2 regions of the Jeotgalibaca sp. A127 genome follow, and region 2 is predicted to be linked to the other one. Evidence: riboswitches for the same ligand, from Rfam matches in the RefSeq annotation. Region 2 holds a riboswitch; the other holds the start of a gene.
The links. A riboswitch is a leader RNA that binds a small molecule or an ion and turns the genes downstream of it on or off. The one in region 2 is predicted to bind lysine.

Region 1: another riboswitch for lysine. It lies ahead of ACTVAI_RS06475 (ABC transporter substrate-binding protein/permease); the one in region 2 lies ahead of lysA (diaminopimelate decarboxylase).

Annotation. Positions count from the first base shown of each region.
Region 1 is NZ_JBQPRC010000004.1:178,438-186,180, reverse strand. It holds gene ACTVAI_RS06490 (RNA-guided endonuclease InsQ/TnpB family protein) at 60-1,238, opposite strand; gene ACTVAI_RS06485 (magnesium transporter CorA family protein) at 1,493-2,437, shown strand; gene ACTVAI_RS06480 (glycosyltransferase family 32 protein) at 2,483-3,109, opposite strand; lysine riboswitch at 3,240-3,388, shown strand; partial or broken gene ACTVAI_RS06475 (ABC transporter substrate-binding protein/permease) at 3,469-5,081, shown strand; gene ACTVAI_RS06470 (amino acid ABC transporter ATP-binding protein) at 5,082-5,825, shown strand; gene nth (endonuclease III) at 5,864-6,469, opposite strand; gene ACTVAI_RS06460 (DMT family transporter) at 6,540-7,469, shown strand; gene ACTVAI_RS06455 (metal-sulfur cluster assembly factor) at 7,538-7,743, opposite strand, start outside.
Region 2 is NZ_JBQPRC010000009.1:14,065-21,807, forward strand. It holds gene dnaA (chromosomal replication initiator protein DnaA) at 1-1,151, opposite strand, end outside; gene rpmH (50S ribosomal protein L34) at 1,734-1,868, shown strand; gene rnpA (ribonuclease P protein component) at 1,929-2,264, shown strand; gene yidC (membrane protein insertase YidC) at 2,284-3,117, shown strand; gene jag (RNA-binding cell elongation regulator Jag/EloR) at 3,150-3,980, shown strand; gene ACTVAI_RS09140 (alpha/beta fold hydrolase) at 4,071-4,946, shown strand; lysine riboswitch at 4,980-5,146, shown strand; gene lysA (diaminopimelate decarboxylase) at 5,233-6,498, shown strand; gene dapA (4-hydroxy-tetrahydrodipicolinate synthase) at 6,495-7,376, shown strand; gene dapB (4-hydroxy-tetrahydrodipicolinate reductase) at 7,373-7,743, shown strand, end outside.

The DNA.
Region 1 (7,743 bases), on a different contig from region 2:
AAAAAGCAACGCAAACAGTTTTTACTGTTTGTGGGCGGTGACGCGCCATCTACTACTCCCTAACATGGTCGTAGATACTTTGTCTGTTCCGCGACTGCCCACGGCAGGAAGTTCCCGTACAGTGTCTTGCTGAGGATGTTCTTGGCTCCGTGAATGTCGCGGTGGCTGGTGTAGCCGCACGCACAAAGGACATTGCGACCGGTATGTTTCTTGCGGTTGTGGCAAACAGGACATGTTTGCGTACTGTAGGCTTCGTCCACCTTTTGGATGGCGATGCCGTTGGCTCTGGCTTTATACGTCAGGTAGCTCATCAGCTTGTCGAAGCTCCAATTGGACAGCTTTTGCGTCACTTTTTTTCGTTTCTTCCCTTTGGTGTTGCGTTCCACGCCTTCTACATCGCCAACGTAGACCGTCGAAACCTGCTGTGCGACGCACCAATCCACAAAGTTTTTGGTTGTCTTATGCAGGGCATCCTGCAGCTGGCGGGCGCTCTTGGTGCGGACGAAGTTTTTGGCTTTTTGGTATTTCTTCCACTGGCGCGAGCCTTTCTTGCACTTCGACTGCAGCCGTTGCAGTTCAGCCAGCTTCTTGTTGCGCAATTGGTGGATACTGCGTGCCTTGCGTCCGCTAATCAGGACGGAAGAACCGCCTTCCGCAAAGGAAGCAATACTGTGGATTTCGCCCAAGTCAACAGAAGCCGCCTGTTGTTGCCCCAAGGGCGGATTTTCTATCCCATCGTCGTAATTAACGGACAAATAATAATGGGTGTCGTGGCATAGCTCCACTTCCTTGATGGTTTCGACAGGAATGCCGTCTAATCCGGATACCCGCAACTTCAGTGGCGGTTGTCTTTTTCCGTTGCGGATGCCCAATGAGAGGGTGACGACATTACCTTCTATGGAAAAAGCCTGTCCGACCCATTTGGTGTTGAAGAAAAACTTCTCCTTGTAGGGGTAACGGACATTCTTGCGCCCTGCGGTTTTGGCTTCCTTCGCCGCCAGACGGGCGTTCAAGTATTTGTGGGCGACGGCTTGGATGCTTTGACTATGCAATGCGACCGTTTGCTTGGTTTCGCTTTGCAGTTGCGTCTTGCCTATCCACTTGCCGGTGGCAAGATGATGTGCCTTGGACTTCCGCAAGCACAGGTTCCACACTTCAGCGGAAGCTTTGTTGCAGGTATCCAATGCCGGTTTCAGCTTCGCTTGATTTCGAATCAACAATCGTTTTCCGTGGTACATAAAATTTCCTCCTTCCTTGATTATAAGGATATTATATAACATGCCTTCGTCTTAAATCGATTTTTATTGACGTAAACAGGAACTATCGTTCCCCATTGGGGGAACCGAAATTCAGCTCCCGCTTTCACTGGTGCCACGCACCCAAACGTTTAGAAGCGGGAGACTTCTTTCGGAAGCCGTTAAAAGTACCTGTCATGAGACGGGTACTTTTTTGTGATATACTCAAAGCAAATAACAATGATAGGGTGGGAATCATGAAGAGTTTTATTATTGGAGAAGATAATCTTTACCAAGAAATTTCAGATTATAAAAATGCTCAATGGTTGCATTTTGAAAGCCCCCTTGAGGATGAAATCCATTTTTTAACTGATGAGTTGGGTATACCTCAAGATTTCATAACAGATGCGTTTGATTATTATGAAGTACCTCGCCAAGAAGTAGCAGAGACGAAGTTTGGTGATAAGATTTTATTATTATTAGTTTTGTATCCTCACACCAAAGAAGCATTTGATACCTACCGTTCATACGAGACTTTACCGTTAGCCATTATTCTTATCCATAACAAAATCATAACGGTTTGTTCAAGTGATGTTCCTTTCTTGGAGAGGGTTTACACTAACCAGTTAGACAAAGATTGGTACGGCTCACATATTGTTTTGGATATATTATGGGAATTGACTGATTCCTACTTGGAAAAAATATCCGATATTGATAAAACGATTGATGACATGGAACAAAATATCGTTGATACGACTAGGAATGAAGCATTTTACAAGTTGATTGCTATACACAAGAACCTGGTTTACTTTGAAACAGGAATTTTGGAGAACCATCGTATCATAAAAAATTTAATGGATCGTGACATTTATTCAGAGGATGCCAAGGGTAAAACATTATTGCATGATATCAAGGTCATCTCACATCAAGCTTCAATAATGGTTAAAGAATCAGCGGAAATGATCGATCACTTAAGTGAAGTCTTTTCCAGTGTTATTTCAAACAACCTGAATAATATTATGAAGTTTTTGACTTCATTTAGTATTGTATTGACGATACCAACCATTATTGGATCTTTCTGGGGAATGAATGTATTTTTGCCCATTGAGAAACATCCATTAGCATTTATTTTTTTGATTGGCCTATCAATTTTAATCAGTGTTGTTACCTTCCTTTGGTTGAAGCGAAAAGATTATATGTAAACACAAAAAGCTATGCTGCCCCATTCTCGGGACAACATAGCTTTTTTATAACCAGGAACCAGAATAATGATGAATGGCATAAGTATCTTTAGTATCGTTGATTTCTCGGGTCCAATAACTCTTTGGCGAAAAATAAACACGGGGATAGATAGCAACATTCATAATTTCCTGGTATTCGTTATTTAATTCCAAACCGTTCTCCTGAAAAATTTCGGTGATCCGATTAACGTTTGTTTTTTCATCCAGGGTTCCATCGGGATTCTTAAAATGCCGATTCTCATAATCCGCAAAAAGAAGCTCAAAAGTAGGATGGTGGGGAACGGTTGCAATTAAGGCAGTAGAAATTGTTGTCTCAATTTCAAACCCCATAAAAGCATCATGGTTCAGAAGTGGGTCAAGAGGTTTAATAACTTCGACATCTGTATCCATATAAATGCCCCCGTATTCTTTCAGTGCATATAGACGTGCCACATCCGAAACAAAAGCCCATTTACTTTCTAAATATGCCTCTTTTACATAATCCCCCATGTTATGTACATCAAAAGTATCTTCATTCCAGATCATTATTTCATAATCAGGACAGTACTTTTTCCATGTAGCCATCATTTCTTTGGTTTGCTCACCCATCTTGTTGCCTCCAAACCAACAGTAGTGGATAATTTTTGGTATCATAGCATATTCCCCCATCTCGTGATTTTATTATAATGGAAGGCAGACTAATTAACCAATTATTAGAATTAAATGATATGTCTTGTTGACATTAAAAATAAAGTACGCTATAGTTACTGGCATAACAAAGAACAATATGAACTAGAGGTCGCGAAAACCATCAGTAGGTCACGAAAGGGGAATTCGCCGAAGTATCTTATAGGATACTGGGGTCATGCTGAATAAGTATGATACTGTCAGAATATAATGCCCAATTATATTCATCGATGCGCTGTTCATATTGGGGCAAAAGGACGGTAAACCGTGAGCCTTTTGCTCACGGTTTTTTTGTTTGTATTTTTTATAAGAGGAGCGGAATAACAATGAAAAAAGGATTAAGATTATTAAGTTTAGTATTTGGTTCAGCATTGGTGTTAGCTGCATGTGGCTCTGAAGGAAATGAAACAACGTCCGAAGGTACCGAAAATGAGCAATTTGTAGTAGGCATGGAAGCTGCGTATGCCCCTTATAACTGGACCCAGACAGGCGACGCTAATGGCGCTGTCCAAATATCAGATTCCCAAGAATATGCTGGGGGATATGATGTTGAAATTGCCAAAAAAATTGCCGATGGCCTCGGTCAGGAACTCGTTATCGTAAAAACGGAATGGGACGGTTTGGTGCCAGCACTTCAATCGAAAAAAATTGATGTAATTATTGCCGGAATGTCCCCTACAGAAGAAAGAAAACAGACAATCGACTTTAGTATCCCTTATTTGGAATCGCAATTGGTAATGGTGGTTGCAGCCGATGGGGATTATGTAGATGCTACATCATTGGCTGATTTTTCTGGGGCGCAAATAACAGCCCAGTTGAACACGTTCCACTATAATATGATTGATCAGATTGAAGGTGTTGAAAAACAATCGGCGATGGAGAATTTTTCTGCTATGCGGGTGGCATTGCAATCAGGTGTAATTGATGGTTATGTATCTGAACTACCAGAAGCAATCAGTGCTTCCAATGCAAACGAAGATTTTACCTATATTGAATTTGAAGATGGTTTTGAAACGAATCCGGAAGATACAACAATTGCAATCGGGGTTCGAAAAGACGAAGCCCAATTAGAAGAAATAAATAGTATTTTGGAAACAATTTCTGCAGAAGAGCAACAAAGCCTGATGGAAGAAGCAATCTTGAATCAACCGGCTGCGCAGTAAGATATGGGAGTGAAAAATTAGTGGGCCATTTATGGGACATATTTATAAATAATGCGCCTCTTTTTCTAAGAGGAGCCTGGGTGACGATTTACATTTCAATGATCGGAACCGTAATTGGAGTAGTAATTGGAATGGTACTGGGTATCGTCCGTACAATACCGCAACCTGATAAAGGAATTAAACGTTACTTTTTAAAGTTGATACATTTTATATCAACGTGTTATATTGAGCTTTTCCGTGGAACACCAATGATTGTTCAGGCAATGGTCATTTATTATGGATCTGCTTTAGTATTCGGTTGGGACCTTAATCGTACAAGTGCAGCGATTTTCATTGTTTCAATCAATACAGGTGCTTACATGACTGAAATAGTACGTGGAGGTATTGTCTCAATCGATAAAGGTCAATTTGAAGGAGCAGCTGCTATTGGCATGTCCCATTGGCAAACTATGCGTGTTGTGGTTATTCCCCAAGTATGGCGAAATGTCTTGCCGGCAACAGGCAATGAATTCGTAATCAATATTAAGGACACTTCTGTATTGAACGTTATCTCTGTTACAGAGTTATTCTTTCAAACTAAAACAGTTGCGGGAATCAATTTTGACTACTTTGGTCCTTACACGGTGGCAAGTATTATGTATTTGATTATGACTCTGACTATTACCCGTATCTTGCGCCGCTTTGAGCGTAAACTTGATGGGGCAGAGAATTACCAACTCGTGGGTGGTAATCCAAACCAAATCCAGTCTCCTAAACAAAATAAGGGGGTGGGCTGATTGGGAACAGTCTTAAGCATCAAGAATCTCAGCAAAAAATTCGGTGACCGAGAAGTTTTAAAAGACATCAGTTTTGACGTACAAGAAGGAAAGGTAATCTGCTTGATCGGTTCATCTGGTTCCGGTAAATCAACGTTACTGCGTTGTTTAAATCTGTTGGAAAAACCTACAACTGGAGAAATTCATTATCGGGATCAAAACGTGTTGGATCCAAGTCTGAACCTGTTCCATTATCGTTCTAAAGTCGGCATGGTATTCCAGCAATTCAATTTATTCAACAATCTGGATGTTTTAACAAATTGTACAACCGGCCAAATCAACGTTTTAAAAACAGATAAGGAAGAGGCAAAGAAACGAGCTATTCATTTCTTGGAAGAAGTTGGTATGGAATCCTATATTCATGCCCGACCGGCTCAATTATCGGGTGGTCAAAAACAGCGGGTTGCGATTGCACGGGCGTTGGCAATGGAACCAGACTTACTGTTGTTTGATGAACCAACATCTGCCCTGGACCCAGAAACGGTCGGGGAAGTGTTGCGGGTCATGAATCAATTGGCTGATAGCGGATTGACGATGGTTGTTGTGACCCACGAGATGCAGTTCGCACGTGAAGTTGCCGACCATGTCATCTTTATGGACCAGGGTGTCATTGCCGAAGAAGGATCACCAGATGATATTTTCAATAACCCTAAAGAAGAACGAACAAAAAATTTCTTAAGTCGGGTATTGGCAGAACACAGATAATTTTAAAAAACTTCCCAGAAATCATTCTGGGAAGTTTTTTAATGCAAATATTCGTGGCATTTTGGGTTACGGGGCGAGCAAATGTTGCGCCCAAAAAAGATAATGGAATGATGGGCCTGGTTCCACAACTCTTTTGGCAAAATATCTGTCACTATTTTTTCGATTTCAAGTGGTGTGGCATTTTGCGGAACGATATCATGATGCTTGCAAACCCTCGAAACATGCGTGTCCACAGGAAAGGCGGGTATCCCAAAACCAACGCTCAGTATTACATTGGCTGTTTTTCTGCCCACCCCGGCCAAGGATTCCAAATCTTTGCGATTATTTGGTACTTCACCGTTAAAATGAGCCATTAACTGGTTGCTGCATGTATAGATATGTTTGGCCTTATTGCGGTACAAACCGATGGATTTAATATAAGGTTCTATTTCTGCTGGAGAAGAATTGGCGAAAGCAGTGGGGGTTGGAAAACGTTCAAACAGTGCCCCGGTCACCTTATTCACAGCGATATCTGTCGTTTGAGCGCTCAACATAACGGCGATTAAAAGCTCGAAATTATTAGAATAATTCAGGATTGTTTTTACATCGGGATAAATGGCAATAATTTGTTCCAATATATCACGAGATTTTTCTTTAGAATTCATGAAATCCCCCTTGTCAAATTACTAAAATAATTATACCATAGGACAGTAATTTTATTAGTGAGGTGGAAAATTGAATAATCGAATTAAAGGTATTTTACTGGCCGCTTTTGGCGGAAGCATGTGGGGGATTTCAGGTATTTTTGCGCAATCTCTCTTTACCCAATATACTGTGTCTTCTGAATGGTTGGTAGGCACACGCCTGTTATTTTCCGGAATTATGATTTTAGCCTATAGTCATTTTATCCAAAAGGAAAATATTTTGATGCCATTTTCTAAATGGCAAACGACTCTAAAGTTATTGTTCTTTTCTTTATTTGGCATGATTGGAGTTCAATATTTGTTTTATAAAGGGATAGAGTTATCAAACGCATCTACTGCGACAATATTGCAATTTTCTGCGCCGATATTTGTTTATGCTTATATGGTTTTTACGGGTGAAAAACAAGCTGCGATAAAAGAAATAATACTGGTTTTTCTCACTTTCTTTGGTGTTTTGTTAATTGTTACGAATGGTGACTTGAATCAAATGAGTATTTCGCCGCTGGGTTTGGTTATTGGTATCGGATCTGCTTTAGCTGTTGCGTTCTATTCCATTCAGCCACGTTCCTTGTTGGAGGAATTTGGATCTACAGTTATCGTTGGTTGGGGCATGATATTTGGAGGAATATTATTCCAATTCATCCATCCGATTTGGAAACCAGGTTTTCAGGTTACCCTGCATAGTCTCTTTTTATTGTTATTAATTATCGTTTTTGGGACGTCACTTAGTTTCATTGCTTATTTTGCTAGTCTACGGTATATTTCTCCATCTTTGGCAAGTATTATGACTGCTCTGGAGCCATTACTTGCTGCAATATTATCAGTTGTTGTCTTCAAACAATTATTTGGCATATTTGAAATGCTAGGTATAGCCATCGTGATGCTGGCTGTTCTGGTACTTGCTACTTCGAAGGAACCTGATAGTCTGGATATTCCTTTACAATTCAATGAAAATAATTAAACTGAACGTTTATAAGCCTACCTCCCCATAACGGGAGTTAGGCTTTTTTTGATCTTTATTTCAAGTTTCTAGTTTGGATTCACACCCAACGCAATTCTTCCAAAACGACTAATTCGAGTCATTTTCCATGCTGGTGACCACACGATTTCAACAGTCACATTCGTAATACCGGCAATTTGCATAAGTTTTTCGGAAATTTCACCTGGTACTGTTTCAACACATTCGCATCCAATGCCAGTAAAAGTCAGCACAACGGTGCAATGCTCTTGTGCAT
Region 2 (7,743 bases):
ATTTGGCGGGGAAGAACGATACCTTTTGTACGCTTTTTCCCTTTTAATTCTTCAATGGTTATTTGATAAAACTTGGAAACAGTTTGCTGAATCACATAAATACTGAGTGCTTTAGGTTTATCAGTCGGCAAGATGCTTTTTAATGCATCAGCAGCCAGGCTGGTAGTAATGTCTTTACCTTGAATAGCTGAAAAGGCTTGGACTCTTACCAAAGCACCTTCTAGTTCCCGAATATTGGAGTCGATTTGACCCGCAATGTAACTCAATGTGTCATCCGGGATTTCTAACCGTTCACTGTTTGCTTTATTTCTCAAAATTGCAATCCGTGTTTCCAAATCAGGTGGAGTTATGTCGACGGACAGTCCCCAAGCAAAACGAGAGACTAATCTTTCCTGCAATTTTGGAATTTCATTGGGTAACCGATCACTGGTTAGAACAATTTGTTTCCGTTCATCATATAAAGCGTTGAATGTATGGAAAAATTCTTCCTGCGTTCCTTCTTTATCGGCAAAGAACTGAATATCATCAACTAAAAGTAAATCGACACTTCGATATTCATTCCGAAATTGTTCCTGGGTTCGATTCTGAATGGAATTGATAAAATCATTAGCAAAAGTTTCGCTGCTGACATATTTTACTTTGGCATCTGGGCGTAATTGCATCATTTGATGGCCAATCGCATGCATCAAATGCGTTTTACCTAAACCTACCCCTCCATAGAAGAAAAGGGGATTATAAATTGTTCCTGGTTCTTCTGCCACGACGAGTGCAGCAGCATGTGCCATTTGATTTCCTTTACCTATAACAAAAGTGTCAAAGGTGTATTTGCTATTTAGTTGTGCCTGTTTAAACGGTTTTTTTCCGTTAACATGAGGCCTTTCTTTTTCGATAGCAGGCATTTCTTCATTTTTTATCATGAAAATAGGCGATATTTCTTTATTTGTAAATTCATAGATGCCTTCGACAACCCTTGTAGCCAGATTATTTTGCCAATAATCCTTGTGAAGGGAAGACGGAACTTCGATAATGATATTTGTTTCCGTTAAACGAACAGGGACAGCACTATCGATCCATGTGTCGTAGCTGACTTTGGAAAGCGATTCTTTGAATTTTTCTTGTAGATAGCGCCAGAGAGAATAAATATCTTCCAATAGGAGCTTCCTCCTTCTTTTAAATTTTTGATTGTTTTCGCAAATATCAAGTATACATTATTTTAGCATTCCTGTGAAAGGTTTTCCACAACTCTTTAATCTGTGCATAAACATTTCCCAAGGCAGTTAAAAAGTTTTCCACAAGCTGAAAAACAGATGGGGATAATTTCATGAAAAAGAAAAACAGCTAACAAGAATTGTGGATAACCATCAGAAGACAAAGGTTGATATCGTTGGGTTTTCGATGCTTACCCACAAGTTGTGGAAGTTATCCCCTGTTTTTCATTAACAAACTGTTCCTATGTGGACAACTGCTGAAAAAGGTTGGGATAAGGGGCGGGGGGTATTTTGTTTATACCGGGGACTGTGCAAAATAGAGAGAGAATGTGGATAAAAAATATTTTATTTGTTTTAAAAAAAGGTTTATCAATTCAATAAAATGTGCTATTATAATCGAGTGAGTCAAAAATACTTAGTTTTACTTGACAGATAGCCTAATGTTTCCTTATAATGTTTGGGACTATCTAGAAGAATTTTGCATATGTCATTATAGAAGCAAACATTATCAGGAGGTGCAAAAAAATGAAAAGAACTTTCCAACCGAAAAAACGTAAACGTCAAACAGTTCATGGTTTCCGTAAACGCATGAGTACAAAAAACGGCCGTAATGTATTAGCAAGTAGACGCCGCAAAGGCAGAAAAGTATTGTCTGCATAAGATCACTGACCGTCAGTGGTCTTTTTTTTTACATAAAACTTATAGGAAAGAGGATACAGGGTGCGTAAATCTTTTCGAGTAAAAAAAGAAAAAGAGTTCCAGAATGTATTCCATACTGGCTCTTCAAAAGCAAATCGCCAGTTTGTCATCTATAAAATGCCTAAAGAAGGACAGGACCATTTTCGAGTGGGGTTGTCCGTTGGTAAAAAAATTGGTAACGCAGTCACCCGTAATGCTGTAAAAAGAAAAATCCGTCAGGCTCTTTTAGAATTAAAACCGCAAATTAAGTCTGAAATTGATTTTATAATTATTGCACGCCAACCAACTGCGAATTTAACTACAGAAGAAATTAAAAAAAATCTGCTACATGTGTTAAAATTAGCACATGTAATATAGTTCAAAGGAGGAAATTTTGTTGTCTAAGCGGAAGCGATTACTTTTATCTTTGGGACTGGTTATGGTCATGTTGGTTTTGTCGGCATGTGGTAACACGGCTCCCATCACTTCTGAGAGTACTGGATTTTGGGATGGAATTGTTATTTATAATTTTTCTCGTTTCATTATTTTCCTATCAGAAATGTTCAATAATAGTTATGGTATGGGAATTATCATCTTTACATTTATTATTCGGGTCGTTTTAATCCCATTAAATTATTTCCAAACAAAGAGTACACGGAAGATGCAAAAAGTGCAGCCCCAAATCAAAGAGCTGCAAGCAAAATATGCATCCAAGGATACACAGACCCGTGAATTACTGCAATCGGAAATTTCTCGAGTTTATTCTGAAAATGGTGTGAATCCATACGCTGGTTGTTTACCAGCTGTTGTTCAAATGCCAGTGATGATTGCTTTGTATCAAGCCATCAGTCGTACAGAAGTACTACGTGAAGGAACATTCTTATGGATGAACTTGGGAGAACGTGACCCATACTTCATTTTACCGGTATTAGCTGCAATATTGACTTACTACACATCTAAATTGACGATGATGTCTCAACCAGATGGTGGTGGCCAAGCTAAAGCTATGCTGTATACAATGCCAGCAATGATTTTATTCGTAGGTATTTCTTTACCAAGTGCGTTATCATTATATTGGGTAGTAAGTAATGCATTCTCTGTTGGTCAAACATTGATCATGAATAATCCTTACAAAATCATTGCAGAACGCGATGAAGAGGAACGGGCTAAGAGAGAACGTGCAAAAGCGCTGGAAAAAGCTAGAAATCCGAAGAAAAAGAAAAGAAAATAATTTGTTCTTTGAAATGGAAGGATGGACAATTGATGGAAAACGAAAAAATTGTAGTGCGCGAGACAACGGTTGATCAAGCAATCAGCAAAGGGTTAGCTCAACTAAATTTAGGCAGCCATGAAGTAGACATCAAAATCATTTCTGAAGGGAAAAAGGGACTTTTCGGTTTTGGCCAAAAGGACGCTGAGGTGGAATTAACACCTAAAGTGCTCCCGGAAATGGATGAACCAGGTGACATTGCTATTTTTGAAAATGAGGAACGTGCCAATCATCTTGCTGAAAACCCGGAAACTGAAGCTCCTGTAACCCAAGAGGACAACTATGATTATTCTGATACGTTGGAATATGCTGATGAAGATGAAGATGAAGAAGAGGAAGATTTCGATGAAGAACCTGCTTCTGAATCCTCACGCCAAGAAGCTATTTCAAGTGTTAGCGATTATTTAACAAAAACTGTTGAAGTTTATGGTGCACCTGCCGAAGTGACAGCAGAAGTAAAACATAATATCATCACTTTCCAGATCGATACCAACAAACCAGGTTTAGTCATAGGTAAACATGGAAAAATTATTAATGCGTTACAAATATTGGCACAAACTATTTTCCAACAACATGAACGCAGTCGCGTGTCTGTTGTGGTTAATGTGGGAGATTACCGGGAACGCCGGGCGAGCATCCTGGAAAACATTGCGGATCGTACAGCGGAACGTGTACTGCGTACAAAGCAACCAGTCTTCCTTGAACCGTTACCAGCTTTCGAACGGAAACAAATCCATGCTTATTTAAGCAAAAACAAACGTATTTCAACTCACTCTGAGGGTAAAGAACCACATCGTTACCTCGTAGTAGAAATATCAGAATAAAATTTTCAAAAAGCTATCTCTTCGTTTTGGAAGAGATAGCTTTTTTATTTGGGAAACAATAAACTGGTATTAAAAGGGAGGAGTTCACTGATGGAGAAAATGAAGTTAACCGCAAAAGATAGTTTGGGCATTTCTATTGCCATCTATGCGGTGGATGATCCTATTGGGGTGGTACAAATTATTCATGGATCAAAGGAGCATAAGGGCCGCTATGCCGATTTTTGTAGCTACTTGCAAAAAGAAGGTTTTGCGGTTGTTATAGCTGATATTCGTGGCCATGGTGAATCCATTAACGAAGCAAATCCATTTGGTTTCATGGATGGTCCAGATCGGGTCATCGAAGACCAATTATTGGTAACTGATTTTATTAAAAAACGCTATCCAGAAAAAGAAATTTATTTGTTTGGACACTCATTAGGGTCCCTGTTTGCCCGTATTTATATTCAAAATCATGACCATCTCATTTCCAAGCTGGTCATGACAGGAACGGTTAACTACGTGTATGGTGTAGAAATTGCTGAGATGTATGGCCGGTTATTGACGCGCTTGCGTGGTAAGGATGGCGACAGTCTCCTGATTCGTCTTATAAAAAAAATTCAGGGAGAAGAAGCAATGACATGGGTAAGTGTAAATAAAGATAATCTCATGGCAATCAAGAACGATCCAATGATAGTCAAGGAATATGCTAATATTTCTCTCTTAACCATCATCCAAGCAGACAGAATGATGCATCTAGAATCAATGTTTGAATGTAAAAATCCTGCTTTAAAAATACTGAGTCTGACCGGGGATGGCGATCCAGTGACGGGAAGAGATCGTGGATTGAGTGAATCACTCACGTTTTTGAAAAAGGTCGGTTATAAATATATAACAAAGATGGTTTATCATGGAATGAATCACGAAGTGCTGAATGAAGAAAATAATGGCTTGGTTTACAAGGATATTGTACGTTTTTTAAAAAAGTAGACAAAGAAGTTTTTTAATGATATTCTAATTTTAATTGAAAAAAGAGGTAGCAATGTAAAAAAGTAATCAATGGGAGAAGGCATTCAATGATCATTGATGAAAGGTAATCATTGCCGAACGATGCAGATTGGCAAATTTCCATCGTGGGGGTATAGGAAATACTTATATCACTCCTACTTGAAAAGTAGAGGCGCTGAGAAATTGTTACATCCACTGTAAAAATTTAGAAGGCGCCAGAAATGGCGTCTTTTTTGTACAAAAAAACCAGTATTCAGGAGGAAAATAAATGAAAGAACTCGTTATCGAAGGTATGACGGCGGGCGAATTGGTAGCTCAGTACGGGACACCACTTTACGTTTACGACCAAGCGAAACTTGAAAACAACTTGGAAGCTTATACGCAAAACTTTAAATCAGATTTATTTCAAACAAAGATACTCTATGCATCGAAAGCTTTCCAGACCATCGGAATGTTGGATTTGATTGCTAACTATGGTTTAGGCGTGGACGTTGTTAGTGGCGGTGAATTATATACGGCACTACAATCAGATGTGCCAGTTGAAAAAATTCATTTTCACGGAAATAATAAAACAACCGAAGAACTCCGTATGGCTTTTGAAAGTGGCATCGTGCATATTGTTGCTGACAACGTGATGGAGCTGGAAGAAATTGCGGAATTGGCGGAAGAATACCAACGAGCAGTCACTATTCAAATTCGATTGAATGTCGGCATTGAAGCGCATACGCATGAATATATCGTGACAACACATATTGATTCAAAATTCGGGATCGCCTTTGGTAGTGAAGATTATCAAGCTTGTCTGGCTATCTTTGAAAAGAGTGATTATCTTCATTTGGAAGGTTTCCATGTTCATATCGGCTCTCAAATTTTTGAAATGGATGCTTGGTATGCCGCCATCGATAAAATGCTTGGCTATTTGGCAACGTTCGATTATCCGATGACTCTCAACTTGGGCGGAGGCTTTGGCGTGCGTTACACAGATGAAGATCAACCCATGCCTATTAAAGAAAATATGGAACAGATTTTATCTTATTTAGAGGGGAAATTACAGGAAACTGGCGTTACGATCAATGAAGTAGTGATTGAGCCTGGTCGCAGTTTAGTAGCAGAAGCCGGGATTACCCTTTATGAAATTGGTTATCAAAAACAAACACCCAATAAGCATTATTATTTTGTGGACGGTGGAATGGGGGATAACATCCGACCAAGCTTGTACCAGGCAAAATATGCCTGTGATGTTGCCAATAAACTAGATGCAGAAAAAACAGAATTAGTGACGGTAGCAGGAAAATACTGCGAATCCGGTGATGTTTTGATTCATGATGTCCATTTACCACCTGTTGAAAAAGGCGATGTGTTGGTGGTTTATTCAACCGGAGCGTATGGTTACTCGATGAGCAGTAACTATAACCGCAATCCGACGCCAGCCGTCGTTTTCGTAAAAGATGGTAAAGCGAGAGAAATTGTTAAGCGACAAACCTTGGCAGATTTAATCAGGAATGATGTAAAAAACGGAGGCGAGTGGAAATGATTGAAGGATCGATGGTTGCATTGGTTACCCCAATGAATGAAGATGGTAGCATCAATTATACGAAGACGGCAGAATTGCTGGAATGGCATATTCAAAGCGGGACGGACGGTATCGTTATTTTGGGTACGACCGGAGAAGCTTCAACAATGACCTTTGAAGAGGAAAAAGAATTGCTCGCCTTCTGTAACGAGAAAATTGCCAAACGCGTGCCGATGATAGTGGGTAGCGGCAGCAATAGCACCGCCACGGCGATTTCCAACAGCCAGGCTTTTACGGCATTGGGAGCCGATTATCTGTTGGTGGTCACCCCGTATTACAATAAAGCAAACGATGCTGGCATGATCCGTCATTTTGAGATGGTGGCCGACAGTGTGGATGTGCCGATTATCATGTACAACATCCCGGGTCGTACGGGCTGCAGCATTGCGCCAGAAGTGGTGGGCAAACTGGCCCAGCACCCGAATATCGTGGGGCTCAAGGAAGCGTCCGGTGATATCAGTTATGTGATGAACGTTGCCCAATACGTGAGCGCTGATTTTGCGCTTTACAGCGGCAACGACGATATGATTATACCGTTATTGAGTGCCGGTGGAACGGGAGTCATCAGTGTCTGGGCAAACATCATGCCGAAAACGGTCCATGATATGGTCCGCCTGTATTTGGATGGAAAAACAGGAGAGGCGTTGGCAATTCAATTGAAATATCTGGAACTCATCCACTCCCTGTTCTATGATGTTAATCCGATTCCAGTCAAATATGCCATGAACTGGATGGGCTGGGATGTCGGTTCCTTGCGCATGCCACTTGGGGAAATGGAAGAGGCCGCCTACCAACGGATGGTAAAAGTTTTGGAGCGGTTTGAGGAGGAATTGCGTTGAAAATTGGACTAGTAGGTTATGGCGCCATGGGTAGGGTCGTGGAACAATGTGTCGATTCAAAAGATGAATTAATTATTTTTGCACCAGAAAAAGATTCAACTTTGACAAGTGAAAGTGAGAAAGTGGATGTGTTGATCGATTTCTCAAATCCACGTGCATTGGATGCGATTTTAGCCTATGTGAAAGAAAATAACGTACCATTAGTCGTTGCGGCTACGGGGCATAGTGAGGAGCAGCTGGCGCAAATACAGGAGCTTTCTGAAACCGTTCCGGTACTTAAAAGTGCAAACTTCAGCTTGGGTGTGATTTTGGTAAACCGGATGTTACGGGATTATTCACCCATATTGAAAGATTTCTTTGATATTGA